DNA from 4 places in the Streptomyces sp. NBC_01433 genome. Region 2 is predicted to be linked to each of the others. Evidence: riboswitches for the same ligand, from Rfam matches in the RefSeq annotation. Region 2 holds a riboswitch; each other region holds the start of a gene.
The links. A riboswitch is a leader RNA that binds a small molecule or an ion and turns the genes downstream of it on or off. The one in region 2 is predicted to bind cobalamin.
Positions count from the first base shown of each region.

Region 1: it holds a riboswitch for cobalamin, as region 2 does, so the genes downstream of both, OG413_RS23005 (cobalamin biosynthesis protein) here and metE (5-methyltetrahydropteroyltriglutamate--homocysteine S-methyltransferase) in region 2, are expected to answer to the same signal.
Region 3: it holds a riboswitch for cobalamin, as region 2 does, so the genes downstream of both, OG413_RS19820 (prenyltransferase/squalene oxidase repeat-containing protein) here and metE (5-methyltetrahydropteroyltriglutamate--homocysteine S-methyltransferase) in region 2, are expected to answer to the same signal.
Region 4: it holds a riboswitch for cobalamin, as region 2 does, so the genes downstream of both, OG413_RS37090 (ABC transporter substrate-binding protein) here and metE (5-methyltetrahydropteroyltriglutamate--homocysteine S-methyltransferase) in region 2, are expected to answer to the same signal.

Region 1 is NZ_JAPEPM010000001.1:5,108,093-5,115,221, reverse strand. It holds gene OG413_RS23015 (inorganic phosphate transporter) at 181-1,440, shown strand; gene OG413_RS23010 (hypothetical protein) at 1,453-1,710, shown strand; cobalamin riboswitch at 1,860-1,991, shown strand; gene OG413_RS23005 (cobalamin biosynthesis protein) at 2,117-3,058, shown strand; partial or broken gene OG413_RS23000 (cobyric acid synthase) at 3,055-4,710, shown strand; gene OG413_RS22995 (putative cobaltochelatase) at 5,160-7,129, shown strand, end outside.
Region 2 is NZ_JAPEPM010000001.1:5,937,534-5,944,662, reverse strand. It holds gene tsaD (tRNA (adenosine(37)-N6)-threonylcarbamoyltransferase complex transferase subunit TsaD) at 223-1,293, opposite strand; cobalamin riboswitch at 1,523-1,740, shown strand; gene metE (5-methyltetrahydropteroyltriglutamate--homocysteine S-methyltransferase) at 1,903-4,221, shown strand; gene OG413_RS26640 (TetR/AcrR family transcriptional regulator) at 4,689-5,279, shown strand; gene OG413_RS26635 (SMP-30/gluconolactonase/LRE family protein) at 5,294-6,349, opposite strand; gene OG413_RS26630 (NAD(P)/FAD-dependent oxidoreductase) at 6,552-7,129, shown strand, end outside.
Region 3 is NZ_JAPEPM010000001.1:4,402,504-4,409,632, forward strand. It holds gene OG413_RS19800 (ECF transporter S component) at 1-454, opposite strand, end outside; gene OG413_RS19805 (ABC transporter ATP-binding protein) at 480-2,270, opposite strand; gene OG413_RS19810 (energy-coupling factor transporter transmembrane component T) at 2,267-3,412, opposite strand; gene OG413_RS19815 (SCO2322 family protein) at 3,409-4,068, opposite strand; gene OG413_RS19820 (prenyltransferase/squalene oxidase repeat-containing protein) at 4,239-5,495, opposite strand; cobalamin riboswitch at 5,603-5,733, opposite strand; gene OG413_RS19825 (MBL fold metallo-hydrolase) at 5,772-6,809, opposite strand; gene OG413_RS19830 (aldehyde dehydrogenase) at 7,026-7,129, shown strand, end outside.
Region 4 is NZ_JAPEPM010000003.1:55,305-62,433, reverse strand. It holds gene OG413_RS37100 (ABC transporter ATP-binding protein) at 1-818, opposite strand, end outside; gene OG413_RS37095 (iron ABC transporter permease) at 815-1,810, opposite strand; gene OG413_RS37090 (ABC transporter substrate-binding protein) at 1,939-3,006, opposite strand; cobalamin riboswitch at 3,041-3,228, opposite strand; gene OG413_RS37085 (beta-ketoacyl synthase) at 3,463-4,686, opposite strand; gene OG413_RS37080 (acyl carrier protein) at 4,683-4,970, opposite strand; gene OG413_RS37075 (acyl-CoA dehydrogenase) at 5,059-7,092, opposite strand.

The DNA.
Region 1 (7,129 bases), 830 kb from region 2:
AAGCGGGGGCAAAGGGCAGTCCTCGCACCGCCTCAGGGGCGTAACCAGGCCCCTCGCGTACACAAGCGGAGTGATCCCAATCCATTTGGGATCACCACAGCGCCCCGCCCAGTTCATCTTCCGTTCACTCAGGTTGCCTACGGTCCACGAGCCACTGACGTCGAACGATTGCCTGGGTAAATGGAACACATCACGCTGCTGCTCGCGATTGTGGTCGTGACAGCTCTCGTGTTCGATTTCACGAACGGTTTCCACGACACCGCCAACGCGATGGCCACCACCATCTCGACCGGCGCCCTGAAGCCCAAGACAGCGGTGGCCATGTCCGCCGTTCTCAACCTGATCGGCGCGTTCCTGTCGGTGGAGGTCGCCAAGACGATCTCCGGCGGGATCGTCAACGAGGACGGCCTCAGAACCGAGGTCATCTTCGCGGCGCTCGTCGGCGCCATCCTGTGGAATCTGCTGACCTGGCTGGTCGGCCTGCCCTCCAGCTCCTCCCACGCCCTGTTCGGCGGCCTCATCGGCGCCGCCGTCATGTCGGCCGGCTGGTCCTCGATCAACGGCGGCACCGTCGTGACCAAGGTGCTGCTGCCCGCGATCGCCGCCCCGCTCGTCGCCGGTCTCGCCGCGCTGCTGGCCACCAGGCTGACGTACCGTCTCAGCCGCAAGGTCACCGACGAGGCGCAGCTGAAGTCGACCGCCAAGGGCTACCGGGCCGGCCAGATCGCCTCGGCCGGTCTCGTCTCGCTCGCCCACGGCACCAACGACGCGCAGAAGACGATGGGCATCATCACCCTGGCCCTGGTCACCGGTGGCGTCCTGTCCCCCGGCTCCAACCCGCCGGTCTGGGTCATCGTCTCCGCCGGTGTCGCCATCGCCCTGGGTACGTACCTCGGCGGCTGGCGCATCATCCGCACCATGGGCAGCGGCCTGACCGACCTCAAGCCGCCGCAGGGCTTCGCCGCCCAGACCAGTGCGGCCACGGTCATCCTGGCCTCCTCGCACCTCGGTTTCTCGCTCTCCACCACCCAGTCCTGCTCCGGCGCCGTGATGGGCGCGGGCCTCGGCCGTAAGGGGGGCGTGGTCCGCTGGTCCACCGCCACCCGGATGTTCGTCGCCTGGGGCCTGACCCTGCCGGCCGCGGGCCTGGTCGGCGCGGGCGCGGAGTTCCTGACCAAGCAGGGCGGCTGGGGCGTCGCCGTCGTCGCGGTCCTGCTCGTCGCGGGCTCCGGTGCCATCTGGCTGCTGTCGCGCCGCAAGCCGGTCGACCACACCAACGTCACCGGCGGCGGCGCGGAGGACGAGCCCGCGGGCGTCGTCACCACGGCCATGGCCGCCGTCACCCCGCCCCCCATCGGCACCACGGCCACGGACCTCAAGACCACCATCTCGGCTCCGGCCGGAACGCCCGCCGACCCGGCGCGGCCGGCCACGGTGTAAGGACAGATCCCCATGAACATCGACTGGGCAGCTCTCGCCTCCGTCTTCGGTGTCAGCCTCGTGGTCACCGTGGCGCTGGTCGGCCTCTTCACGCTCGGCATCATCGGCCTCTCCAAGCAGGCGTCGACGCAGGCTTCGACGGCACAGGGTTCGACGGCGCGGGCGGGCGGCTCCGGCGGCGCGTTCACGCCGGTCCGCGCCGGTGCGTACCTCTGCTTCGCGCTGTGCGTGGCGGCGGTCGCGTACGGGATCTATCTGATCGTCGCCTGACCCGCGTCACCGCTCCTCCATCGGGCCGGACACACCGTGTGTGTCCGGCCCGATGTGCGTCTGGGCACACTGCGGCCCCGCAGGTCAACGGCAAGTTGACGGGCGTTCTCACAGCGTGGTGGACTGCCGGAGCCGTTTACGGCGACAGCAGAGGAAGCCGGTGCGAATCCGGCGCGGTCCCGCCACTGTCACCGGGGAGCAGTCCCCCACATCGGAAGTCACGGTCCGCCGACGCGGGCTGGAAGGCCGGGGGAACTGCGGATCCGGAAGCCAGGAGACTCTCGTCGCCGGTCACGTCGAACCAGGGCGCGGACCCTGAGTGAGGACATACGCCATGCCTGGCCGCCGTGCGCCGGAACCTGTGTCGCCCCCTGCGAGAACCTCCCGCACCGCGGTCGGCTGAGCCATGCGTGCCGACCGCATCTTCGCGTACGGCGCCACGGCCGGACTGATCGGTGACCGCCTGCTCGGTGACCCCCGCCGGGGGCATCCCGTCGCCGGGTTCGGCCGGGCGGCGGCAGCCACCGAGCGCCTGCTGTGGCGCGACCACCGCGGGCGGGGCGCCCTGCACACCCTCGTCTGCGCCGGAGGCGCCGCGGGAGCCGCCGCGCTGGCCTCCCGTGCCGTACGGGGCCGCCCCGCCGCGGCTGTCGCGCTGACCGCCGCCACCACCTGGTCCGTGATCGGTGGTACGTCGCTGGGCCGTGAGGCGCGCGCCATCGCGGGCGCGCTCGCCGCCGGGGACATCGACGTGGCCCGGGAGCGGCTGCCTCATCTGTGCGGGCGTGATCCGCACTCGCTCGACGGGCCGCGGATCGCCCGCGCCGTGGTCGAGTCCGTCGCCGAGAACACCTCGGACGCCGTCGTCGGCGCCCTCGTCTGGGGCGCCCTGGGCGGGGTCCCCGGACTCGTCGCCTTCCGGGCCGTCAACACCCTGGACGCCATGGTCGGCCACAAGTCGCCCCGCTACCGGCGCTACGGCTGGGCCTCGGCCCGCCTGGACGACCTGGCGGGATGGCCCGGAGCCCGGCTGACAGCCGCGCTGGCCGTGGTGGCCGGGGGACGTCCGGGCGAAGCCGTACGGGCGTGGCGTGCGGACGCGGGCAGCCATCCGAGCCCCAACGCGGGTCCGGTGGAGGCCGCGTTCGCGGGGGCGCTCGGCGTACGGCTCGGCGGGACCCTGGCGTACGCCGGGCGCGTTGAGCACCGGCCGGTGCTCAACGCGCCCGGTCGGGCGGTGGAGAGCGCCGACATCGAGCGAGCGGTGCGACTGTCGCGCCGGGTGAGTGCGCTGGCCCTCGGCGTGTGCGTGGCGGGCCGGCTGATCGCGGGACGGAGACGGACATGAGCGGCGGACTGCTGGTCGCCGGAACCACATCGGACGCGGGCAAGAGCGTCGTCACGGCCGGGATCTGCCGGTGGCTGGTGCGCCAGGGGGTGAAGGTCGCGCCGTTCAAGGCGCAGAACATGTCGCTCAACTCCTTCGTGACCCGCGAGGGCGCGGAGATCGGCCGGGCCCAGGCGATGCAGGCCCAGGCCGCCCGGGTGGAGCCGACCGCGCTGATGAACCCGGTGCTGCTCAAGCCCGGCAGTGACCGTTCCAGTCAGGTCGTCCTGATGGGGAAGGCGGTCGGTGAGATGAGCGCCCGCGGCTATCACGGAGGACGGCAGGAGGCGCTCCTCGGGACCGTCGTGGACTGTCTGGAGCAGCTCCGGGGCACGTATGACGCCGTGATCTGCGAGGGGGCGGGCAGTCCCGCCGAGATCAATCTGCGGCGCACCGACATCGTGAACATGGGCATCGCGCGGGCCGCGCGCTTCCCCGTGCTGGTGGTCGGCGACATCGACCGCGGGGGCGTCTTCGCCTCGTTCTTCGGTACGACGGCACTGCTGAGCGCCGAGGACCAGTCGCTGGTCGCGGGTTACCTCGTCAACAAGTTCCGCGGCGACGTCTCGCTGCTGGAGCCGGGTCTGGACATGCTGTACGGGCTGACCGGGCGGCGCACGTACGGGGTGCTGCCCTTCGCGCACGGCCTGGGCATCGACGAGGAGGACGGTCTGCGCGTCTCGTTGCGCGGTGCCGTACGGGAGTCGGTCGTCGCGCCGCCGCACGGCGAGGACGTGCTGCGGGTCGCCGTGTGTGCCGTACCGCTGATGTCGAACTTCACCGATGTGGACGCGCTGGCCGCCGAACCGGGTGTGGTGGTGCGGTTCGTGGACCGGGCCGAGGAACTGGCCGACGCGGACCTGGTGATCGTGCCCGGTACGCGCGGGACGGTGAAGGCGCTGGCCTGGCTGCGGGAGCGGGGGCTCGCCGACGCGCTCGTGCGGCGGGCGGCCGAGGGGCGGCCGGTGCTCGGCATCTGCGGCGGGTTCCAGGTGCTCGGTGAACAGATCGAGGACGAGGTGGAGTCGCGGGCCGGACAGGTCGACGGGCTGGGGCTGCTGCCGGTGCGGATCCGGTTCGAGCGGGCCAAGACGCTCGCGCGGCCGGTCGGTTCGGCGCTCGGGGAACCGGTGGAGGGGTACGAGATCCACCACGGGGTCGCCGATGTGCGGGGCGGCGAGCCGTTCCTGGACGGGTGCCGGGTGGGCTCGGTGTGGGGGACGCACTGGCACGGGTCGCTGGAGAGCGACGCGTTCCGGCGGCGGTTCCTGGCGGAGGTCGCGCGGGCGGCGGGGCGGCGGTTCGTGGCCGCGCCGGACACGAGTTTCGGGGCGCTGCGGGAGGAGCAGTTGGACCGGCTCGGGGATCTGGTGGAGGAGCACGCGGATACGGATGGGTTGTGGCGGTTGATCGAGGGTGGGGCGCCGGGGGGGTTGCCGTTCATCGCGCCGGGAGCGCCGGTGGTGGGGGCGGGTGTGTCTGCGGGTGGTGGTGCGTCGTCTGTGGGGGGTGGTGCGCCTGCGGCGGGCTTGTCTCCCCGCCCCGCCCCTTCCCGAAACCGGGGCTCTGCCCCGGACCCCGGTCCTCAATCGCCGGACGGGCTTGAAGTTGCCCGCCACGCGGCGCAGGAGCCGGACAGGCTTGAAGTTGCCCGCCACGCGGCGCAGGAGCCGGACAGGCTTGAAGTTGCCCGCCACGCGGCGCAGGAGCCGGACAGGCTTGAAGTTGCCCGCCACGCGGCGCAGGAGCCGGACAGGCTTGAAGTTGCCCGCCACGCGGCGCAGGAGCCGGACAGGCTTGAAGTTGCCCGCCACGCGGCGCAGGAGCCGGACAGGCTTGAAGTTGCCCGCCACGCGGCGCAGGAGCCGGACAGGCTTGAAGTTGCCCGCCACGCGGCGCAGGAGCCGGACAGGCTTGAAGTTGCCCGCCACGCGGCGCAGGAGCCGGACAGGCTTGAAGTTGCCCGCCACGCGGCGCAGGAGCCGGACAGGCTTGAAGTTGCCCGCCACGCGGCGCAGGAGCCGGACAGGCTTGAAGTTTCGGATGTCAACAAGGAGGCCCTGTGAGTACGCCGTATCCCTTCACCGCGATCGTCGGGCAGGACGATCTTCGGCTCGGGCTGTTGCTGAACGCCGTCAGTCCGGCTGTCGGCGGGGTGCTCGTGCGGGGGGAGAAGGGGACCGCCAAGTCCACCGCCGTGCGGGCGCTCGCCGCGCTCATGCCGGAGGTCTCCGTGGTGCCGGGCTGCCGGTTCTCGTGTGACCCGGGTGTTCCCGATCCGGCGTGTCCCGATGGGCCCCACGGCGACGGAACCGGCGTGTCGCGGGCCGCGCGGACCGTGGAGCTGCCCGTCGGGGCCTCCGAGGACCGGCTCGTGGGCGCGCTGGACATCGAGCGGGCGCTCTCCGAGGGCGTGAAGGCTTTCGAGCCGGGGCTGCTGGCCGACGCGCATCGCGGGATTCTGTACGTGGACGAGGTCAACCTGCTCCACGACCATCTGGTGGACCTGCTGCTGGACGCGGCGGCCATGGGTGCTTCGTACGTCGAGCGCGAGGGCGTCTCCGTACGGCACGCGGCGCGTTTCCTGCTGGTCGGAACCATGAACCCCGAAGAGGGCGAGCTGCGGCCGCAGTTGCTGGACCGGTTCGGGCTCACGGTCGAGGTGGCCGCGTCCCGTGACACCGACCAGCGGGTCGACGTCGTGCGGCGCAGGCTCGCCCATGACGACGATCCGGTCGCCTTCGCCGCCCGCTGGGCCGACGAGGAGTCCGCGCTCAGGGAACGGATCGTCGCCGCGCGCGCCCTGCTCCCCCGTGTCGTGCTGGGCGACGGCGTGTTGCGGCAGATCGCGGCGACCTGTGCGGCGTTCGAGGTCGACGGCATGCGCGCCGACATCGTGATGGCCCGTACCGCGACCGCCCTGGCCGCCTGGGCGGGGCGCGAGGAGGTGCTCGACGAGGATGTGCGGCAGGCCGCGCTCCTGGCGCTCCCGCACCGGCGTCGGCGCAATCCGTTCGACGCGCCCGGTCTGGACGAGGACAAGCTGGACGACACGCTCCGGGAAGCCGCCGAGGACCAGAGCAACGGCGAGGGCGAGGGCGACAACGATCCGGACCCCGACGGGCCGCACCCGGACGGTCCCGGTGACGGGGGCGACGACGGCGGTGGCGGTGGCGTGCCGCCGCAGGCCGACAGGAGCGACACGCCGGGGCCCGCGCACGAGGGCAGCACCGACGCGCCGGGGCGTTCCGCCGGTGCGGAGCAGCAGCCCGTGGCCTCGGCCGAGCCGTTCCGGACGAAGATGCTGAGTGTGCCGGGGCTCGGCGAGGGTGCTGCGGGGCGGCGGTCCCGGGCCCGTACCGAGCACGGCCGTACGACCGGGTCGCGGCGCCCGCAGGGTGCCCTGACGAAGCTGCACCTGGCGGCGACCGTGCAGGCGGCGGCGCCGCACCAGCACGCACGCGGACGGTCCGGGCGCGGCCTCGTCGTCCGCCGCGACGATCTGCGGCAGGCGACGCGGGAGGGGCGCGAGGGCAATCTGGTGCTCTTCGTCGTGGACGCCTCCGGTTCGATGGCGGCCCGGCAGCGGATGAGCGCGGTGAAGGGTGCGGTGCTCTCGCTGCTGCTGGACGCCTACCAGCGGCGGGACAAGGTCGGCCTGGTCACCTTCCGGGGCAAGGACGCCGAGGTGGCGCTGCCGCCGACCTCGTCGGTGGACGCGGCGGCGGCGCGGCTGGAGTCGCTGCCGACCGGGGGCCGTACGCCGCTGGCCGCCGGGCTGCTGAAGGCCCATGACGTCCTGCGGGTGGAACGGCTGCGCGATCCGTCGCGGCGGCCGCTGCTCGTCGTGGTGACGGACGGCCGGGCGACCGGCGGTCCCGAGCCGGTGGCGCTCGCCGGGAGGGCCGGACGGCTGCACCGCTCCGAGGGCACCGCGTCCGTCGTCATGGACTGTGAGTCGGGGATCGTACGCCTCGGGCTCGCCGCACAACTCGCCCGGGATCTGGGGGGTACCGCCGTCACGCTCGACGA
Region 2 (7,129 bases):
GCCGCTCGAACAGCCTTCCTGAGCAGCCGACTTGTGCCGTGACCGCGCGCCGGGCGCGCCTCGGAACCGGAGGGACCCGAGAGGGCGGAGGGGGCGGAGGGACCGGAGCGGGCGCGTGATCCACCCGGGGGCGAAACCGGCGACGTCCGCTCCTCTCGGCGCGCGGGACACCGGCGTGCGCGAGCAGTTACCCGCCTCGGAGAATCCTGACGCGGGCAGCCATCAGGCGGCCCTCGCCGCGGCCGCCCCGGGGGTCAGTGCCGCGTATTCCAGGGGCGCGGACGGGTCGATCGACACGTCGAGGGGGGCGGGCTCGGCTCCTGCTCGTACGAGGAGGTCGCCGACAGCCGCGATCATCGCGCCGTTGTCCGTGCACAGGGTCATCGGGGGCACGCGCAGTCGCACGCCCGCGGCCGCGCACCGCTCCTCGGCGAGCGCGCGCACCCTTGAGTTCGCGGCGACACCGCCGACCACGACGAGGGTCCTGACGCCGTGGTCCCGGCAGGCGGCCAGCGCCGTGCGGGTCAGCACATCCGCGATCGCCTCCTGGAGCGAGGCCGCGCCGTCGGCCACCGGCAGCTCACGGCCCCGGTGTCCCTCGGCCCAGCGCGCGGCGGCGGTCTTGAGACCGGAGAAGGAGAACGCGTAGGGGTCCCCCTTCCGCCCGGTCAGCGGGCGGGGGAAGGCCACCGCACGCGGATCGCCTCCCCGGGCGGCGCGGTCGATGGCCGGGCCTCCCGGATACGGCAGGCCGAAGACCCGGGCCACCTTGTCGAAGCACTCTCCGGCGGCGTCGTCCAGGGTGTCCCCCAGGTGCGTGATCGGATCGCGGGCCAGGTCCCGTACGAGCAGCAGGGAGGTGTGCCCGCCGGAGACGATCAGCACCACACAGGGATCGGGCAGCGGGCCGTGCTCCAACGTGTCCGCGGCGACATGCCCCGCCAGGTGGTGCACCCCGTACAAGGGGGCGTCGATCGCGTAGGCCAGGGCCTTCGCGCCCGCGAGGCCGACCTGGAGCGCCCCGGAGAGGCCCGGCCCCGTGGTGACCGCCACCGCGTCGATGTCGGACAGCCGCAGACCCGCCTGGTCGAGGGCTTGCCGGACGACAGGGGTGAAGGCGTGCAGATGCGCCCGTGCGGCGATCTCCGGGACCACGCCGCCGAACCTGGCGTGCTCGTCCATGCTGGACGCCACCGCATGAGCGAGCAGACGGCCCTGCGAGACGATCCCCGCGCCCGTCTCGTCGCACGACGACTCGATCCCCAGCACAATGCCCCCCGCCGCCACCGGCATCTCCTTCACAAACAGGCTTTCCGCACATGCAGTGTAATTGCAACTCATACGCAATAAGCCCGCCGGGCCGGGACGGTTTCGCGAGGGGCCCGCGGTGCGTGGAGAGCGGGGCGTGCGGCAGACAGCGGCCTGCGGCACGCTCCCTCCGGCCTGACCCGTCGGGCGGATCCCGTGTCTCACGTCACGTTCCGGATGGTGAACATCGGTGCCCCGGAGGTGGCCCGCCCTCTACTCTGGCGGTGCAGCTGGTTCGCCCTGTCCGCCAGGCAGACGCGTCGTAAGAGGGAACCCGGTGGGAATCCGGGACTGCCCCGCAGCGGTAAGTGGGAACGACCGCCGTCATACGCACTGGATCCGGTCGGATCCGGGAAGCGACGGCCACTAGGAATCTGCCCCCGGCAGATGTGCCCGCGAGTCCGAAGACCTGCCCGTTGCCCGTACGCGACCCCTCGTGTGCGGATATCCCGGTGACCTCGTGGGCGGGTCGGCGTACATGCCAGACGGAACTCCACGCCGGTGGCGTGCGCAGGATCCGTCCGGTTCGTCACCCCTTCGCGTCCGTGTCCCGTCTCCGGGATCTCAAGGAGTCATCTCGCGAAGGAGATTTCCGTGACAACCGAGCCCGCAGCCGCGGCAGCACAGGCCACTGTGTACGGCTACCCCCGCCAAGGCCCGAACCGGGAACTGAAGAAGGCGATCGAGGGCTACTGGAAGGGCCGCGTCGACGCCGACACCCTCCGCACCACCGCCGCCGACCTGCGCCGCACTAACTGGCAGCAGCTCACTGAAGCCGGCATCCACGAGGTCCCGACCGGCGACTTCTCGTACTACGACCACGTCCTCGACACCACCGTCATGGTCGGCGCGATCCCCGAACGCCACCGGGCCGCCGTCGAACTCGACGCGCTGGACGGCTACTTCGCGATGGCGCGCGGCACGCAGGAGGTCGCGCCGCTCGAAATGACCAAGTGGTTTGATTCGAACTACCACTACCTGGTGCCCGAGTTGGGCCCGGACACTGTCTTCACCACCGACTCCACCAAGCAGGTCGCGGAATTGAAGGAGGCCCTCGCCCTGGGCCTGGCCGCCCGCCCCGTCCTGGTCGGCCCGGTCACCTACCTCCTGCTCGCCAAGCCCGGGCCCGGTGTGCCCGCGGACTTCGATCCGCTCACCCTCCTGGACCGCCTGCTGCCCGTGTACGCCGAGGTCCTCGCCGACCTGCGCGCGGGGGGCGCGGAGTGGGTCCAGCTCGACGAGCCCGCGCTGGTCCAGGACCGCACCCCGGCCGAACTGAACGCCACCACCCGCGCCTACCGCGACCTCGGCACCCTCACGGACCGACCGAAGCTCCTGATCGCCTCCTACTTCGACCGGCTCGGCGACGCGTTGCCGGTGCTGGCGAAGGCTCCGGTGGAAGGCCTCGCACTGGACTTCACCGAGTCCGCCGCAGCCAACCTGGACGCCCTCGCCGCGGTGGGCGGACTGCCCGGCAAGCGGCTGGTCGCGGGCGTGGTCAACGGCCGTAACGTCTGGGTCAACGACCTCACCAAGTCCCTTTCCACACTGGGCACGTTGCTCGGTCTTGCCGACCAGGTCGACGTGGCCGCGTCCTGCTCGCTGCTGCATGTACCGCTCGATGCCGCAGCCGAGCGGGACATCGAGCCGCAGATCCTGCGCTGGCTCGCGTTCGCACGGCAGAAGACGAGCGAGATCGTCACGCTCGCCAAGGGATTGGCCCAGGGAACCGATACGATCGCCGCCGAACTCGCCGCCAACCGCGCAGACTTGGCCTCCCGCTCCGGCTCGGGGCTCACCAGCGACCCCGCCGTACGGGCCCGTGCCACCGCCGTCACGGACGCCGACGCTCGCCGCTCCCAGCCGTACACGGAACGGACGACGGCCCAGCGCGCGCACCTCGGGCTGCCTCCGCTGCCGACCACCACCATCGGGTCGTTCCCACAGACCGCCGAACTACGCACCGCGCGGGCCGACCTGCGGGCGCGGCGGATCGACACGGCCGGTTACGAGGAGCGGATCAGGACCGAGATCCAGGAGGTCATCTCGTTCCAGGAGAAGACCGGCCTGGACGTCTTCGTGCACGGCGAGCCCGAACGCAACGACATGGTCCAGTACTTCGCCGAGCAGCTGACGGGCTACCTCGCCACACAGCACGGCTGGGTCCAGTCCTACGGCACGCGGTACGTCCGGCCGCCGATCCTGGCCGGCGACATCTCCCGCCCCGAACCGATGACGGTGCGCTGGACGACGTACGCCCAGTCCCTCACCTCACGCCCGGTCAAGGGCATGCTCACCGGGCCGGTCACCATGCTGGCCTGGTCCTTCGTCCGCGACGACCAGCCACTCGGCGACACCGCCCGCCAGGTCGCCCTCGCCCTGCGCGACGAGGTCAACGACCTGGAAACGGCAGGGACTTCGGTCATCCAGGTCGACGAGCCCGCCCTGCGCGAGACGCTCCCGCTGCGGGCGGCCGACCGCCCGGCCTACCTGTCGTGGGCCACCGAGTCGTTCCGTCTCACCACCAGCGGCGTGCGTCCGGACACCCAGATCCACACCCACATGTGCTACGCCGAGTTCGGCGACATCGTCCAGGCCATCGACGACCTCGACGCCGACGTCATCAGCCTGGAGGCCGCCCGCTCGCACATGCAGGTCGCCCGCGAACTCGCCGCGCACGGCTACCCGCGCGAGGCGGGACCGGGTGTCTACGACATCCACTCCCCGCGCGTACCAAGCACGGCCGAGGCAGCGGCCTTGCTGCGCAAGGGACTTGAGGCCATTCCGGCGGAGCGGCTGTGGGTCAACCCGGACTGCGGCCTGAAGACGCGCGGCTGGCCCGAGACCAAGGCGTCCCTGGAGAACCTGGTCGCCGCGGCCCGCACGGTCCGCGGTGAGCTGCCCTCGGCCTGATCGGGAAGATCCCCGAGGGGCCGGGGTGCCGACCAGCACCCCGGCCCCAACGGGCGGCGCCCCGGGCCCGGCCCGACTAACGGCGCGCGGCGCGCGGCAGCGGAGGCGGAGGCGAAGGCGAAGGCGGAGGCAGCATCCCGTCGGGTCAGGACCGCCATGGCTTCAGGGTCGGACTGATCGCACGTACCGAGGCGAAGCTGGACGCCCTGGTCGATGAGCCGGCCGCGCCGGGCGTCACCGCCGCGGCCTTCCCCGCCGATATCCGCGACGGCACGTCCTGCCGGAGACGCGCGCCCGTGGCGAGCGCACGCCGCCGCTGACCAAGGACGTTTCCTCGACGGTCCCGGCTCCCTTCCGGGCCCTCGTCGGCCGGCGGGTCCGCGTGGCGCCGGACACCGCGGGTTCCGACGGCGGCGCACACCATCGGCAGGCCCGAGCCCGCTCCGTCCGGCCGGTACGCTTCCGGGGTGACGCAGCACCCCATGCCGGACGAACGGCGACCCGCGAACGACGGGCCGAAGGCCGCCGCCCGCAACCGGGCCGCTCTGGTCACCGCCGCCCGGGAGATCTACGCGGAGTACGGTCTGGACGCGCCGCTTTCCGCGATCGCGCGCCGGGCCGGGGTCGGACAGGGCGTTCTGTACCGGCATTTTCCCGACCGGGCCGCCGTGGCGACCGCCGTTCTGGAGGAGAACGTGCGGCAGGTCGAGCAGGCAGCCGCGGCCGAGGACGCGACCCTGGCCGACGCCCTCGGTGTGATGACGTGGCACCTTACGGAGTCGGCGGCTTTCATCGGCCTCTTACACGTTGAGGGAGCGGGCGGTCGCTCCGACATCCACGCGCACGCCCTGGCCCTATCCGAGCGGGTCGAGCGTGGTCTGCGGGGTCACCTGACGGATGGTCACCGACTGAGTGCGTCGGACGACCTCATGCTCGCGGTCGCCATGGTCTCCGGCGCCGTCACCGGCCCGACCCGTGAGGATCGGGAACGCCGAGCGCTGGCTGCCTGGCGGCTGCTCGGCGTCGAGGTGGGACCGGTGCGGCCCTTCAACGGGTGAGTGCGGGAGCGGTGTCAGCCGCCGTTGGACTGCCGGATGCCTTCCGCCGGGGCGTCGAAGGCGTACAGGTAGCCCCCGGCGGGCCCGCTGACGGTCATGTACGCCGTGGTTCCGCCGGGCGTGATCGCCACGTTCGTCACCGACTCAAGCCCTGTGTCGCGGGCGGGTATCTCGACCGTCGCCAGACGCTCACCGTGCTGGTCGTACACGACCATCGCGGCCCGGCCGTGCAGTCCCTGGTACAGGTTGCCGTCCGCGTCCACGGCGATCGAGTCGGTCTGCGCGATCCCCCCGTCGACGCGGACAGCGGTGTGCTGGGAAGCGACGCCTCCCTGCGCGTCGAGGCGGAGGTAGGAGATCCGGTTCTGTGTCAGCTCGCTGATCCACAGCCCTCGGTAGTCCGCGTCGAACGAGATGCCGTTCGTCGCGGCCAGATCCTCGGCCAGGACGGTGGCCTTCCCGCCGTCGCGCTCGATCCGCACCACACGCCCGTGCGCCTCGCCCTCGGCCAGGCCGCGTGAGTCGCTGACGTACAGGTCGCCCTCCTCGTCGAAGGCGATGTCATCGGGGTTCATCCGCGCTCCGTCGACCTTGCCGGAGAAGAAGGTCCGCGGATCACTGCCGTCCGGGGCCAGGCTCACGACCTCGCCGTGGGCGTAGTCGGTCAGGTAGAGCCGTCCGTCGTACGGGCTGAACTGTGCCGAGGTGTAGGCCCCTCGGCCGTCGGTGTGGACCGCCCGCGACGTCTTCTTCTCGACGTCGACGCATATCACCTTCGGCTTGCCCGCGGGGGCGGTGACGTCGACGACGAACAGGTGGCCGTCCTCGTCGAAGGTCGGACCCTCCAGCAGGGTCATCCCGGTCTCTTCGTGCACCCGCGTCAGCCGCATGACCTTGTGCGCGCGGATGGTCCTGTCCGCGCCGGTGAGGGCCGCTCGGTCGCTGACGTCACTGGGGCCACTGGGGCCACTGGGGCCACTGGGGCCACCCGGGTCCGTACCGCATCCGGTGAGCGCCAGCGCGCCCATCGTGGCGAGCACGGCAAGGGATCGGATCGGGAGTCGTCGCATGGGGGATCACTCTTCCTGTCCGCTGTGTGCGGGTGCCGCGGGCCGGGAGGTTCGCATGCGCCCCGACCGGGCGCGTGGACGTGTTCCGGCCGAGTGCCGCGGTACGCCCGCGCTTCAACCGGACACCGCTGTCCGGTAGTTGCTACCGTAGCGGACGGCCGTTCACTCCGGGGCGGCCCGATCGGCAGGATCGAGGCCCCACATGACACCCCCTCAAGCGTCGGCTCCCGACGACCTCACCGCGCTGAGGCAGCGATACCGCCTCGAACGCGAGCGGCGCGTACGGCCCGACGGCGCCCGCCAATACCGCGACGCCGAGACCGAGTTCGGCTACTACGCCGCCGATCCGTACGCGGGAGAGCCGGCCGCGCGTGATCCGCTGCGCGACACCGTCGATGTCGCCGTGGTCGGCGGTGGATTCGGCGGGATCCTCGCCGGGGCGCGGATGCGGCAACAGGGGGTGACGCGCGTCCGGATCGTGGAGAAGGGCGGCGACTTCGGGGGCACGTGGTACTGGAACCGGTACCCGGGCGTCCACTGCGACATCGAGTCGCACGTGTACCTGCCGATGCTGGACGAGACCGGATACGTACCGGAGTGGAAGTACGCTCCCGGTGAGGAGATCCGCCGCCACGCGGTGCGGGTGGCACGGCAGTTCGACCTCTACCCGGACGCCCTGTTCTCCACCGCGGTCACCTCGCTGACCTGGGACGGGGAATCCGGGACATGGATCGTGGCCACCGACCGCGGCGACGCGTTCCGGGCCACGTACGTCGTCAC
Region 3 (7,129 bases), 1.5 Mb from region 2:
CGCTCAGCACCATCAGGAAGAACATCGGCTCCAGGCCCGCAGTCCCCGCCCCCAGCGGGCGCAGCGCGGCACCGACCGCCGCCAGCACGCCCAGCATCGCGACCGCCTTCGCGTCCAGGCCGGAGTCGGCGATCATCGCCACGACCACCCCGACGAGCAGTGGCAGCAGCGCCCCGAACAGCCACGGCGCGTCCTGCGAGTGCGCGAGGCCGGATTCCTCGGCGGCGAGCAGCGGCCAGCCGAAGGCGCCCACACCGATCGCGCTGATCAGGACGAGCGCGGCGATCGCGCGCGGCCCGAGCCGCACCGGCCGCGCCCGTCGGCCGGTCGGCACGTCCGTACCCGTCGCCCCGGTCCCGTGCGGCGCCCCCGTCCCGTCCGTCCCGCCGGTCCTGCCGGTCCCATCCGTCACACCGGCCCCGTCCGTCCCGGATCGATCCGCTGTGCCCGTCATGCGGTGCCCTCCAGAGCCGTGCCCGTCATGCCGTGCCCTCCAGCGCCGTACGTACCTGTGTCACGGTCAGCCACTCCTGCGGGGCCAGCACCTTCGCGGTCTGCGGGGCGAACGCGGGCGAGGAGACCACCACCTGCCCGGTCGGGCCGTCCGCGACGACCTCCCCGTCGGCGAGGATCACCACCCGGTGGGCCACCTCGGCCGCGAGCTCCACGTCGTGCGTCGCCAGGACGATGGCGTGCCCCTCCTCGGCCAGCCCGCGGAGCACGCCCACCAGCCGGGCCTTGGCCGCGTAGTCGAGGCCGCGGGTCGGCTCGTCCAGGAGCAGGAGCGGGGGACGCGCGGTGAGGACGACGGCCAGGGCCAGCGCGAGCCGCTGGCCCTCGGAGAGGTCGCGGGGGTGGATGCCGTCCGGTACGCCGGGCAGCAGCTCCGAGACCAGGGCCCGGCAGCTGCCCGCCGGGGCGCCCGCGTCGGAGTCGGCGGCGGCGCACTCGGCGGCCACCGTGTCCGCGTACAGCAGGTCGCGCGGTTCCTGTGGGACCAGCCCGATCCGGCGCACCATCTCGCGCGGATGCGTACGGGACGGGGCCAGCCCGCCGACGAGGACGGTGCCGGAGGTGGGCTCGATCATGCCGACGAGGGTGGCGAGCAGCGTGGACTTGCCCGCACCGTTGCGGCCCATCAGCGCCACCGTCTCGCCGGGGGCGAGGGTGAGCGAGACCCGGCGCAGCGCCTCGACCCTGCCCCGCCGGACCCCGAGGCCGTCGACCCGGGTGACGGGGTCGGCGACGGCGTCCCGCGCGGTGGCGGCGCTCCCGCGCCCCAGCAGCCGGGCGAGCGGCCCGCGGCGTACCGCACCGGTGGCCGGTGCCGGGGCGGCATCCACGGGACCGTCTGCCGTGCCCACCGGAGCACCCACCGGACCGCCCACCGATCCGCCCACCGATCCGCCTACCGGACCGCCCGCCGACCCGGCCGACACCGTGGGGGGCCGGACCGATGCCAGCCGGTCCCGGAGTCCCGATGCCCGGCGCCTGGCATCGCGCACCGACAGCGGCAGCGGGTCCCAGCCCGCCAGCAGCCCCAGTTCGGCCACCGGTGGCCGGACGGGCGACACCGCCATCATGTCCGCGGGCGCGCCCATCACCGGCGTGGCGCCGGGGGACGGCAGCAGGACGACCTGGTCCGCGTACTGGACCACCCGCTCCAGCCGGTGCTCGGCCATCAGGACCGTCGTGCCCAGGTCGTGCACCAGCCGCTGGAGCACGGCCAGGACCTCCTCGGCCGCCGCCGGGTCCAGCGCGGACGTCGGCTCGTCCAGCACCAGCACCTTCGGGTGCGGTGTGAGCACCGAACCGATCGCTACCCGCTGCTGCTGGCCGCCCGACAGCGTGGCGATCGGCCGGTCGCGCAGCCCGGCCAGGCCCAGCAGATCGAGCGTCTCCTCGACCCGGCGCCGCATCACCTCGGGGGCCAGACCCAGCGACTCCATGCCGTACGCCAGCTCGTCCTCGACCGTGTCGGTGACGAAATGGGCCAGGGGGTCCTGGCCCACCGTGCCGACCAGATCGGCCAGTTCACGGGGCTTGTGGGTACGGGTGTCCCGGCCGCCGACCGTGACCCGGCCGGTCAGCACCCCGCCGGTGAAGTGCGGAACGAGGCCGGACACGGCACTGAGCAGCGTCGACTTGCCGACCCCGGACGGGCCGACGAGCAGCACCAACTCGCCCTCGGGCACGGTGAGATCGACCCCCGACAAGGTGGGCGAGCCCGTCCCCTCGTACCGTACGGAAACCTGCTCGAACCTGATCACGCCTGCTCCTTGGAGCCGTTGGGGGACGGCGGTACCGGCGCGACCAGCGCGGGCAGCAGCCCGATCAGCGTCGCGGCCGCGGGCCACAGCGGCAGCACCGGGGCCGCCAGGGGTACGACGCCGGGGTGCAGCGCCTCCGCGTCCACGCCGCCCGCCCAGATCATCGCGGCCGCGACCACCGCACCCGAGCCCGCCACCAGCCAGGCCCGCGCCCCCCACCGGTCCGGGCGGTAGCGGGTCCGTACCGAACGGCGCCCGCCGAGCCGCAGCCCGGCCATCGCCGCGACCAGCCCGGCGAGCAGCAACGGCAGCCCGTACACCGCCCCTTGCGAGGCCAACAGCCCGTACGTGCCCGCGCACACCCCGAGCAGACCGCCCAGGGTGAGGACATTCGTGGTGTGCCGGACTGCGGGCGGTACCTGGGCGCTGCGCCCGTAGCCGCGCGCGTCCATCGACGCCGCCACCGCGACCGAACGCTCCAGCGCGCCCTCCAGCACCGGCAGGCCGATCTGCGCGACGGCCCCGATGCCCCCGGCGGGCCTGCCCCGCAGCCGCCGCGCGGTGCGCAGCCGCACCACGTCGGCCACCATGTTCGGCGCGAAGGTCATCGCGACGACGACGGCGACCCCCACCTCATACAGCGCGCCCGGCAGCGACTTCAGCAGCCGGGCCGGGTTGGCCAGTGAGTTCGCCGCGCCGACACAGATCAGCAGGGTCGCCAGCTTGGCCCCGTCGTACAGCGCGAAGAGCAGCTGCTCGGCGGTGACCCGGCCACCGATCCTGACCCCCTTCGCCCAGTCGGGCAGGGGCACTTCGGGCAGGGTGAACACGGTGTGCGTCCCCGGGATCGGCGAACCGAGGAACACCGAGAACAGCAGCCGCACCCCGACGACGAAGAGTCCGAGCTTGATGAACGCCCCGTACGAACGGGCCCACGGCGCGTCCGTACGGCGCGCCGCCACCACATAGCCCGCCACGCCGACCAGCAGTCCGAGCAGCAGCGGGTTGGTGGTCCGCGAAGCCGCCGTGGCCAGTCCCAGCGCCCACAGCCACCACGCCCCGGCGGGCAGCGCGTTGCCGCGGTCGGCCTCGGGCGCCCGCAGCGAACGGTGGAGCCGGGCCGTGCCGGTGGGGCGGGTCATCGGCGGCGGCGGGCCTGGAGGACGGCGGCGATCCCGAGCAGCAGTACGGCGCCGACACCGACCAGCACACCGGCCGAGGGCAGGCTGCCGCCGTTCCCGTCGGCGTCGTTCCCGGCGGCGGCGGACGCCGAGTCCGGGGTCGAATCCCCGGGCGCGGTCGACTTCTTGCCGCCGTCACCGCTTCCGTCACCGTCGCTGTCGCCGGAGACCTGGTCCCCGCAGCCCGATGCCGGATAGCCGGAGATCGCGCAGAGCAGCGCGTCACCGCTGTACCGCAGCGGCTTCGCCACCGAGGCGAGCGCCTCCGCGGTGCTCGCGTCCGGTCCGACCCGCGCACACGCGGTACGCGGCGCGGGCGGCGTCTCCCCGTCGGGGGCGTCCGCCGCCGTACCGGAGTCGATCACCAGCGCGACCCGCTTGGTGCCGTCCTCGGCGGGGGTGCCCGCACAGATCGCCCCGAAGTCGGGGGCCCGGCGCGGCCGGGCCGCGTCCTGGGAGTCCTGGCTCACGGAGAACCGGAAGCCCTGCACCGTGCCGTCGTCCGGGCGGACCAGGGACGGCCCCTGGGTGGCGTACTCCCAGGTCTTGCCGTTGCCCTCCCAGAACGACCAGTAGCGGTATCCGGCCGCGTGCGCCGTCCCGGCACCCAGCAGCATCGACACGGTCGCGGCGACGGCGAGCACCAGAGCGGCGGTCAGCGCGCCGACGCGCGTGACGGCCGGTGCGCAGGCCCGCACAACAGCCCGCACAACAGCCCCCGCGACAGTCGGAGCGGTGGTCGGAGCGGTGGTCGGTGTCCGGAGCGGTGATCCGCCCCGCGCGCGCCTCACAGCCGCGCGTTCTTCCCACGCCGGCTGATCAGGAAACCGATGCCGACGCCGACGACGAGGCCGATGCCGACCAGCCACCAGACGCCGAGCGCGCCGTCGTCGCTGCTGGTGTCGCCCTTCGGCTGCTGGCCGCTCGCGGTCGGTGAGGGGGCGGCGGTGGCGGCGGGAGCCGGGCCGGTCGCGTTGAGCTGCTTGACGAGGTCGACACCGCCGAAGTCACGGGCGTCCGTGCCGGTCGCGTGCGCGGCGAGGATCAGCTGGGCGGTCGCGGCGGGTCCGCCCTCCCGCGCCCAGCTCTTCGCGTTCTTCTCCAGCCACTGGACCGAGGCGGCCGCCTTGTCCTTGTGACCGGAGGCGGCCAGGGCGGCGACCGCGTCCGCGGTGTTGCCGAAGTCGGGCTTCGGTGCCGTGTCGTCGGCGCCCGGCATCGGCGGCAGGTTCAGGTGGGGCGATGCGCCGAGGGCGCCCGCGAGGTAGTGGGCCCCGTTCTGCGCGGTCTGCTCCGGGGTGAGGCCGGTGCCCTTCGTGCAGACGGGGTCCTTCACCGCGTTGGAGTTCCCGACGGCGAGGCCCTTGCCCATCGCGCCGAGCACCCCGGCGGCCGTGGCGTCCGCGTTGGCGGTGAGCTTGCCGTCCTTGCCGGGCTGGTAGGCGAACGCGCCGCCGTCCTTGCCGCCGCACGGGATGGCGAAGCTCTGGAGTGCGGCGTAGGGGGTGCGGCCGCCGTCGGTGGTGACGTCGCCCAGCAGGAGGCCCGCCCGTGCGAGGGCACCGATCACGACGGCGGTGGAGTTGGCGTCGCTCGGGCTGCCCGCGTTGTAGCCCCACCCGCCGTCCTCGTTCTGGACCGACTTCAGCCAGGTGACGCCGTTGTCGACGGCCTCACGGTGCACGGCGAGCTCGACGAGCGCCTGGACGGCGGCGGCGGTGGCGTTGGTGTCCATCACGGTCGACGCGTCGCACGGCTTGCCGGCGTCCCGGTACGCGGGGAAGGCACCGCTGTCGCACTGTTGGCCCACCAGCCACTCCACCGACTGCGTGGCCGGCGTGACGTACTCGACCTTCTGGGCGAGGAAGGCCAGCGACTGCCGCCAGACCCCGTCGTACGTCGGGTCCCCGGTGCCGTACAGGCCCGGCGGGAGATCGGCCTTCGCGGACGGCGAAGGGCTCGGCGCGGCGACCGCGGCGGGGGCGGCGGCGGCCAGGAGTACGGCGGTGGTCACGAGCGCGCTGACGCTGCGTCGTACGGTCATGGCTGGCTGGGCCTCTCCTGCGAGGGCCGGGCACGGGCACACCGAGGCACCGGGCTCCGGCCCCGTATACCTCGACGGTGCCGGCCACCGGGGTCCCGGTGGCACGAGCCGGTCACGCTCCGGCAGGGTGGTCCGGCTCACCGCCGGTGCGGCGGCTCACGGTTGCGCGGTCAGCGCCGGATTCGCACCGGCTTCCCCCTGTACGGGCATGATGACGACCTGCTCACTCTACCGGGGCGCGCGGGACCTCCCTCGCGGCCGGGCCGGAGGGCTCCGTCACACCGCGACGTACGTCACCGGGTCGCCGCCCACCACCGCCTCCGCACGCCCCAGCTTCACCAGGCGCCGCAGATGGGACTCGGCCTCGGAGACGGCGATGGACCGCGAGGTGTGCGGGATCTGCGCCCAGGGCCGGTTCCACTCCATCCGCTCGGCCAGCTGCCACGGGGTGAGCGGCACGGCGAGCAGCGCCAGCAGCCCGGTCAGCCGGTCCTCGTGGTGCTCCAGCAGCTCCCGTACGCGCCCCGCGGCGTCCGTGAACGCGTACTGGTGCGCGGGCAGCACCTCGGCGACCCCGAGCCGGCCGATCCGTTCCAGCGAGTCGAGGTAGTCGCCGAGCGGGTCGGTGACCGTGGTGTCGTCCGGGTCCTCGTACAGCCCGATGTGCGGGCTGATCCCGGGCAGCAGATGGTCACCGGAGAACAGCCGTCCCCGGCCGGGCAGACCCGCAGGGTGGTCCTCCTCCAGGTGCAGGCAGACATGGCCGGGGGTGTGCCCCGGGGTCCAGATCGCCCGCACCCGGCGCCCCGCGAGGTCCAGCAGCTCGCCCGGCACGATCTCCCGGTCCGGCAGCGCGGCACCCAGGCCGGGCAGCGTGCGCATCCGGCCCCTCTCGCGGGCGGCGCGCAGCGGGGCGAGGTGCTCCTCGGGGGCGCCGACCGCGGCGAGCTTCTCCGTGAGGTACGCCAGCCAGGCGGCGGGTTGCGTCGCGCGGGTGCGGCGGACGATCTCGGTGTCCGCCGCGTGCATCGCGATCCAGGCCCCGGACGCCTCGCGGACCTGGCCGGAGAGCCCGTGGTGGTCGGGGTGGTGGTGGGTGATGACGATGCCGTGGATGTCGGCGACGGCGACACCGAGCGCGGCGAGCCCCGCGACGAGGGTGTCCCAGGCCGCCGGGTCGTCCCAGCCGGTGTCGACCAGGACCGGGCCCCGGTCGGTGTCGACGAGGTGCACGAGGGTGTGGCCGAGGGGATTGTCCGGGATCGGCACCTTGATGCTGTGGACGCCTCCGCCGTGGTCGGTCACCTGCGTCATGGGCTCCCCCAAATCTCTGTCCCCGCCGTCCGTCCGGACGTCGGGGATGTCTCCGGACGACTCGGTGATCCCCCGGTGTGCGCCGGACTCACTGTAACGAGAACTTGTTGCAGCCGTGGACTCCTGGAACGGTAACTGGTATCAGTTCTGACACCTAGTCAGATGCGCTGGTCGGATGCGCAGTCAGGTACGTGCCGGTCGCGGGAGGCAGCAGCCATGACGGAGTTCGTGGAACACGGAAAACTGTTCATCGGCGGGGAGTTGACCGATCCGCTCGGCAGCGACGTCATCGAGGTGATCTCGCCGCACACGGAACAGGT
Region 4 (7,129 bases), on a different contig from region 2:
ACCGACGGCCGCCCGTCCGGGCCGTCCGGGGTGACGACCGCCCGTACCCGGTAGACGTCCTCGACGAGCTCTGCGGTGATCACCTCGGCCGGGGTGCCGGCCGCGACCACCCGGCCCGCCTTCAGCACCGTGATCCGGTCGCAGAACATCGCGGCGAGGTTGAGGTCGTGCAGCGCGATCACGCTGGTGACCGGAAGCGACGCGACCAGGGACAGCAGCTCCAACTGGTGCTGGATGTCGAGGTGGTTCGTCGGCTCGTCCAGGAGGAGTTCGCGCGGCTGCTGGGCCAGGGCGCGGGCGATCTGGACCCGCTGGCGCTCACCGCCGGACAGGGTGTGCCAGAACTGTCCGGCTCGGTCGGCCAGTCCGGTGCGCTCCAGCGCTTCGCGTACGGCCTCCTCGTCGGCCCGGTCCGGGGCGGACCACGCGCGGCGGTGCGGGATGCGCCCGAGACGTACGACATCCAGCACGCTGAGTTCGACCTGGGTGGCCGCGTGCTGGTCGACCACGGCCACGCGCCGGGCCACGGTGCGGCGGCCGATGTCGCCGAGCGGGCGGCCGTCCAGCGTGACGGTGCCGCTGCCCGGGGCGAGGACGCCCGCGAGTACCCGCAACAGGGTCGACTTGCCCGACCCGTTGGGTCCGAGGAGCGCGACGGTGGCGCCGGGCGGCGGCGTGATGCTCACCCCGTCGAGGATGAGCCGCCCGCCCGCCTCCCGGCTGACGCGTTCGGCCCACAGGCCCCCGGTGCCCTTGGTGCCCCCGGTACCTTCGGGGGTTCCCGTGCCCTCGGTGGCCCCGGTGGGCCGGCGCGTCATGCGGTCCTCCGGGTGCGGTACAGGACGAGCACGAAGGCGGGCACCCCGATCAGAGCGGTGACGACTCCGACCGGCACCTCCTGGGGGTCCAGGACGGTCCGGGCGAGGGTGTCGACCCAGACCAGGAAGACCGCCCCGGCCAGGGCGGTGACGGGGAGCAGCCGCCGGTGCCCGGAGCCGGTAAGCGCGCGGGCGGCATGCGGCAGTACGAGGCCGACGAACCCGATGGCGCCCGCGGAGCTGACCAGCGCCGCGGTGAGCAGGGCGGTGGTGCACAGGAGCACGATCCTGGTGCGGGCGACATGGACGCCGAGGGCCGCCGCCGCGTCCTGGCCGAAGGCGAAGGCGTCAAGGGTACGGGCGTGGCCCAGGCAGATCAGCAGCGTGCCGGCGAGGACGGCGGCGCAGACCCCCACGTCGCTCCAGCCGACCCCGGCCAGCGAGCCGAGGAGCCAGAACAGCACCCCGCGGGTCTGCTCGGCGTCGGCCGCGGTCATGACGACGAAGGAGGTGAGCGCCGAGAACAGCTGCATCGCCGCGACACCGGAGAGCACGACCCGGTCGACCGTGCCCCCGAGGGTGTGGCTGAGCAGCAGGACGAGGGCGAACGAGCACAGGGCCCCGATGAACGCCCCGGTCGAGATCGACACCGCTCCCCCGCCGACCCCGAGGACGACCACCACGACCGCGCCGGTCGAGGCGCCCGACGAGACTCCCAGGACGAAGGGGTCGGCGAGCGGGTTGCGCAGGAGCGACTGCATCACGGTGCCGCACACCGCGAGCCCGGCGCCGCACACGGCGGCGAGCAGGGTGCGGGGCATGCGCAGGTTCCAGATGATGCCGTCCCGGATCGGAGTGAGTGTCGATTCACCGACGCCGAGATGCGCGGCGACGGCGGACCAGACGTCGGGGACGGAGATCCGGGCCGGCCCGATGGTGACGGCGACCGCGACGGAGAGCGGGAGCAGCGCGAGACCGCAGGTCCACAGCAGTGCGACACGCGTGCGCCGTACGCGGGCACGGGCGCGAGGCGCATGGGGCCCGAGCGCCCCGCCCGGGCCGGAGGGTTGTGCGGGCCGGGTCTTCCCCGCCGGTGCGGCGGCGGCGCGTTCGGTGTCCGTCACCCGCTGAGTCCGAAGTCCCGGAGTCCGGCGGCGACGCGTTCCAGACCCTCGACCGTCCGGATGGACGGGTTCAGGGCCTGGCCGCTGAGCAGCACGTACCGCCGGTGCTTGACCGCGTCCATGTTCTTCGTGACGGGGTTGGACTCCAGGAACGCGATCTTCTTCGCGGCGCTCTCGGCGGTCTGTGCCTTGCGGGTGAGGTCACCGATGACCAGGACGTCGGGGTCGCGGTCGGCGACGGTCTCCCAGCTGATCTGCGGCCATTCCTCGTGGGTGTCGTCGAAGACGTTCTTCGCGCCGAGTTCCCTGGTGATGATGCCGGGGGCGCCGCAGCAGCCGGCCAGGTACGGGGCCTTGGAGTCGGAGAACCAGTAGAGGAGGCTGGCGTCGGCGGCGTCGCTGTCCGCGGTCGCCTTCGCCACCCGGGCCCGCAGCCTGCCGACAAGCTGCTCGCCCCGCTCCTCGACGCCGAACACCCGAGCCAGGTCACGCACTTCGGCGTAGACGCTGTCCATGGTCAGCTTCGCGGTGCGGGATCCGTCACCGCCCCTGCTGTTGTCCTTGCCGGTGCAGTCGGCGGGCGAGACATAGGTGGGGACGCCGAGTTCCTCGAACTGGTCGCGGGGGGCGACGCCGCCCTTGGCGAGCGTCGAGGCGAACGACGCGCTGACGAAGTCGGGTTCCTTGTCGAGGACCTTCTCCGACGAGGGCCGGTTCTCGGCGATCCGCTCCACTTCCGCGTTGGCCTTCTCCAGCCCCTTCATGACCGGGTCGGTCCAGGTGGAGGTGCCCGCGAGCCTGTCGGCGAGGCCGAGGGAGAGGAGGATCTCCGTCGATCCCTGGTCGAGGGAGACGGCCCGTTCCGGTGCGGCCCCGACGGTGACGGTGCGGCCACAGTTCTCGATGGTGACGGGGTAGCCGTCGGCGTTGCTCCCACCGGCCGTCGAGGATTCGGTTCCGCCACCGCAGCCGGTCAGCAGGACGAGTCCCGCCGTGAGCAGGGCAGCGGCACGTACGGGCTGGGCTATGGGCGGCACGGGGTCCCTCTGCGTCTCTGGGCTCATGCGCGGAGCCCGTGGTACGGAGCGCTGCGTCCCGGTGGGGGCCGCAGGTGCCAGCAGGTTTTCGGACTCGGGTTCCTTCGGACGGGGCGCCTTCCCGGAGCACCGTGGTGTTCCAGTGGCCGTGGCCCCGCCCGTCCCCCTCACCGCTGCGCGTCAGTTCCGGTTTCGCACCGGATTCCCTGACTCCTTGCGTGGAGTTCGACTGGCGTTGGCAAGCTATCACGCGCTGTGCCGGGTCCCGGTGGCAGTGCGTCGCGGCCGGTTCGACGAGGGCTGACTCGTAGCGGGCGCGTGCGTTGAAGGGCTGCGCGACGACGGCAAGTGCGTTGCGCCGCGTGAGTTGCGGCCGGTGCGTTGCGGCCGGTGCGTTGCGGCCGGTGCGTTGCGGCCGGTGCGGCCGGGAGGTCGTCCCGCCGCACCGGCCCGAAAGTGTCTCCGTCGGCTACCGGCGCTCGGCTACGGGCGCTGCAGAGCGACCACGGCGTTGTGGCCGCCGAAGCCGAAGGAGTGGCTGACGGCCCGCCGTACCGGCAGCCGCAGCGGGAGCTTGGTGACGCAGTCGATGTCGAACTCGGGCGCCGGGGCGTCCAGGTTGGCGATCGGCGGTACGACACCGTGCTGAAGCGTGAGGATCGTCAGCCCGGCCTCGATGGCACCGGCTGCCCCCATGCAGTGCCCGAGTACGCCCTTGGGGGCGGTGACGGGCGGCCGGTGCGGGTAGGCCCGGCTGATGAGGGCGGCTTCGGTGGCGTCGTTCAGCGCTGTGGAAGTGCCGTGCGCGTTGACGTGGTCGACGTCTTCGGCGCGCCATCCGGCGTCCCGCAGTGCGGCGTCGACGGCTGCTCGGGCGATGGTGCCGGAGGGATGCGGGCTGGTGGGATGGTGGGCGTCCGTCGTGGCGCCGGTGCCCGCGAGCAGCGCCCTGGGGGTCGTGCCCCTGGCGCGGGCGTCCTCGGCCCGTTCCAGCACCATGATGGCGGCGCCCTCGCCCATCACGAGTCCGGCCCGGTCCGCCGCGAAGGGCCGGCAGAGCCTGGACGGGTCGCCGTCCCGGAGCGCCGCTGCTCCCGAGCGGGCGAAGCCGGTCATGGCCACCGGGAACACGATCGACTCGGTGGCTCCGGCGATCGCGATGTCGCACTGCCCGGTGGCCAGCAGATCGCGGGCCACGGAGAGCGCGGTGACCCCCGACGAACAGGCCGTGCACGGCGCCAGACTGGGGCCGGTCGCCCGCATCTGGATGGCGATCTCCGCCGCGGGCATGTTCGGGATCGTGAGGAGGATGCCCGCGGGTGAGGTGGCCGCGGGGCCGCGCCGGTCCAGTGCGACGGCCTGTTCGGTCAGTCCGGCGGAGCCTCCGCTGCTGGTGCCGACGACCACGGCCACCCGGGTCCCGTCCCAGCCTGCGGGGTCCAGGCCGGCGTCGGCGACCGCTTCCCGTGCGGCCAGGACGGCGAACTTGACGTACTTGCCCATGCGGAACGCGGTACGGCCTCCGACCGCGGCGTCCAGATCGATGCCCGAGACCGTGCAGGCGAAGTCGACCGCGCAGCCTTCGAGCTCAGGGACGGTGCGGGCGGGTGAGACCCCGGCGCAGACGCCGTCCCAGGTGGTGTCGGTGTCGTTGCCGACCGGGGTGATCATCCCCAGGCCGGTGACGGCGATGGCGGGCTTGTTCATCGGGCGCAGCTCACCGGCACCGCACCGTCGACGGCCGCACGGATGAACTCCGAGATGTCGGTGAGTGTGGCGTCCTTGTAGAGCGTGTCCGCGTCGGCGTCGACGCCCAGCGTCTCCTTGATGATGACGGCGAACTCGGCGACGGCCAGGGAGTCCATCTCCAGACTTTCCATCGTCGACTCCGGGAAGATCTCGGAGTCGGGCACCTTGAATGTCCCGGCCAGGACCTCGGTGATCTTCGGGTGAATCGTCCTCGCGGCCGTCACGGTCTTCGCGGTGTTCACTGTCTACCTCTCATCGGCATGTACCTCGAACGGCGGGTAGTTGAACGCATCTACCCACCGCCGAAATAACTGGATGACGACGTTCCGGTTACGCCTTCCGGCGAACCGATTCGTCTACGCTCACCTGCGGCTTCTCCAGCCACCGGGACAACACGGAGGTCGTTCCCCAGTACGCCAGCAGAACGCCGCCGACGCCGGCCGCCCCCACGCTTTCGCGCACCGAACGGCGGCGGATACGGTCCCGGACGCGCATGCGCGCGGACCGTGTCTCCCGCCCGCCCTGGCCGCACTGCGACGCCCGGTCCTCGCCCCGGTGCCAGGCTCCGTCGGGGTCGTCGTAGGCGTCCGCGTAATCGGGCCCCGCGATCGGCCGGTCGGCGAGCAGCGCGTCGGGCAGAGCGAACGAATCGACCAGCGCGGGGGCGTGCTCCGCGACCGCGGCGATCAACCGCTCGATGGCGTCCGGCAGCTCCTTTACCTGATCGGCGGTCACCTGTCCGGCCGCGAGCAGGTCGCCGCTGTTGCGGTCCACCCACTGAAGGGCGAACAGCCGCTCCAGCTCCCCCAGTCGGTCCCTGGCCGGTCCTTCGGGCAGGCCCTCCACGGCGTGTGCGTACGCCTCGGCCGCCTGCCGGTACGCGTACGCCTCGACACCGCGCAGGGCCGGTCCGGAGGCCGCGTTCCAGCGGCCGAGGAAGTCGCCGAACGGTGCCGCGCGCATCCGCTCCCGGGCCCGGGTGAAGCAGATCTCCTCCACCGCCGCGAGAAGCCTGCCGAGGAACCGCGGGTCGGCCAGGTCGCCCGGGGCCGCGGGGGCGGCGGACCCGTCCCGCGGTGCGAAGCCGAACATCATCTCGGCGGCCGCCTTGGCATGGATGGCGAGATTGTCCCCCTCGGCGGTGATCACTCCCTCCACGCCGCTGAACACCTCGGTCATGCCGTTGTTCTCCAGCAGCCCCTGCGCTCCGCACCTCTCCCGGCACTCGACGATGACATCGCGGGCCTGCCAGGTGATCCATCCCTTGGCCACGGCGACCAGGCGCTCCGCGTCGTCCCGGTCGGCGTCGGTGCGCTCCTCCCACCGCTGGAGCGCCCTGCGGTGCAGCAGGCTCATCGCGAAGACCGTGGCCATCGCCCCGGCGAGCGGGCCGTGATGGGTCCGGTGGGCGTACACCGGTACCCGCTGGGAGGCGCGGGAACCGGTGATGAGGCGGTGGCCGCCGTAGCGGACGGCGATGGCCAGGGTCACCCGGGCGGATCCGACCGCGCAGGCACTCATGGAGATCTTGCCGGGGGCGACCCGCTCGATGGAGGCGAGGAACCGGCGCCTGCGGTTGGCCACTTCACTGGTGAACTCCCCGCGGTCGCCGACCGCGCCCTGCTCACCGGCCAGCAGGGCATCGCGCCCCACGAAGTACCGGTCGAAGGAGGTCAGGCAGTGGTCGACCGGGCTGCCCATCCGGGCGGGCAGCCGCCGCACCCGTACGCCGGGCAGGGGGCGCACGTCGTCGGTGAGCGGTGCGAGGAAGAGGAACACGCCGTGGTCGGTGCCGTCGACCCGCAGCCGGGCGGCCACCAGCCCGGCCTTGGGTCCGCCGGCCGGGCCGGTGTTGGGCATGAACTTCTGCGCCCCGCTGTGCGGGGTGTGCAGGACGAAGCCGTCGCGTTCGCGGTCGTACGTCGCCGTGGTCTCGACAGCCGGCGCGTCGTTGCCGTGCGCCACCTCCGTGCACAGGAAGGTTCCGGTGCGCCGCAGTTGGAGGAATTCCGACAGGTCGCGGCGGCAGCCGTTGTCGTGGTCGAGGAGGCTGCCGAGGAAGAGGTTGTAGTGGATGCCCGCGACCGTGGCCAGCGACGGGTCGGCCGGGCTGAGCCATTCGTGCAGGGCGGCGAGGGCACGCGGATCAGCGGCCAGCCGGGCGGCGCTGTCGATCGATTCGTTGAGGATCCGCAGGCGGTCGTAGGAAAGGGCGAGCCGCTCGTCGGGGGTTCCCGAGGCGGGACGGCGGAAAGGTTCCGTGGTGAGCAAACGCCGCCAGAACCCGTGCTCCTGACGGAAGTTCTCACCGTAGAGCACCCGGGTCAGCAGATCTGTGGTCGACGTGGGGGCCGAGCTATTCATCATTACGGTCACGGACGTAGAACGATCAAGGAACGGC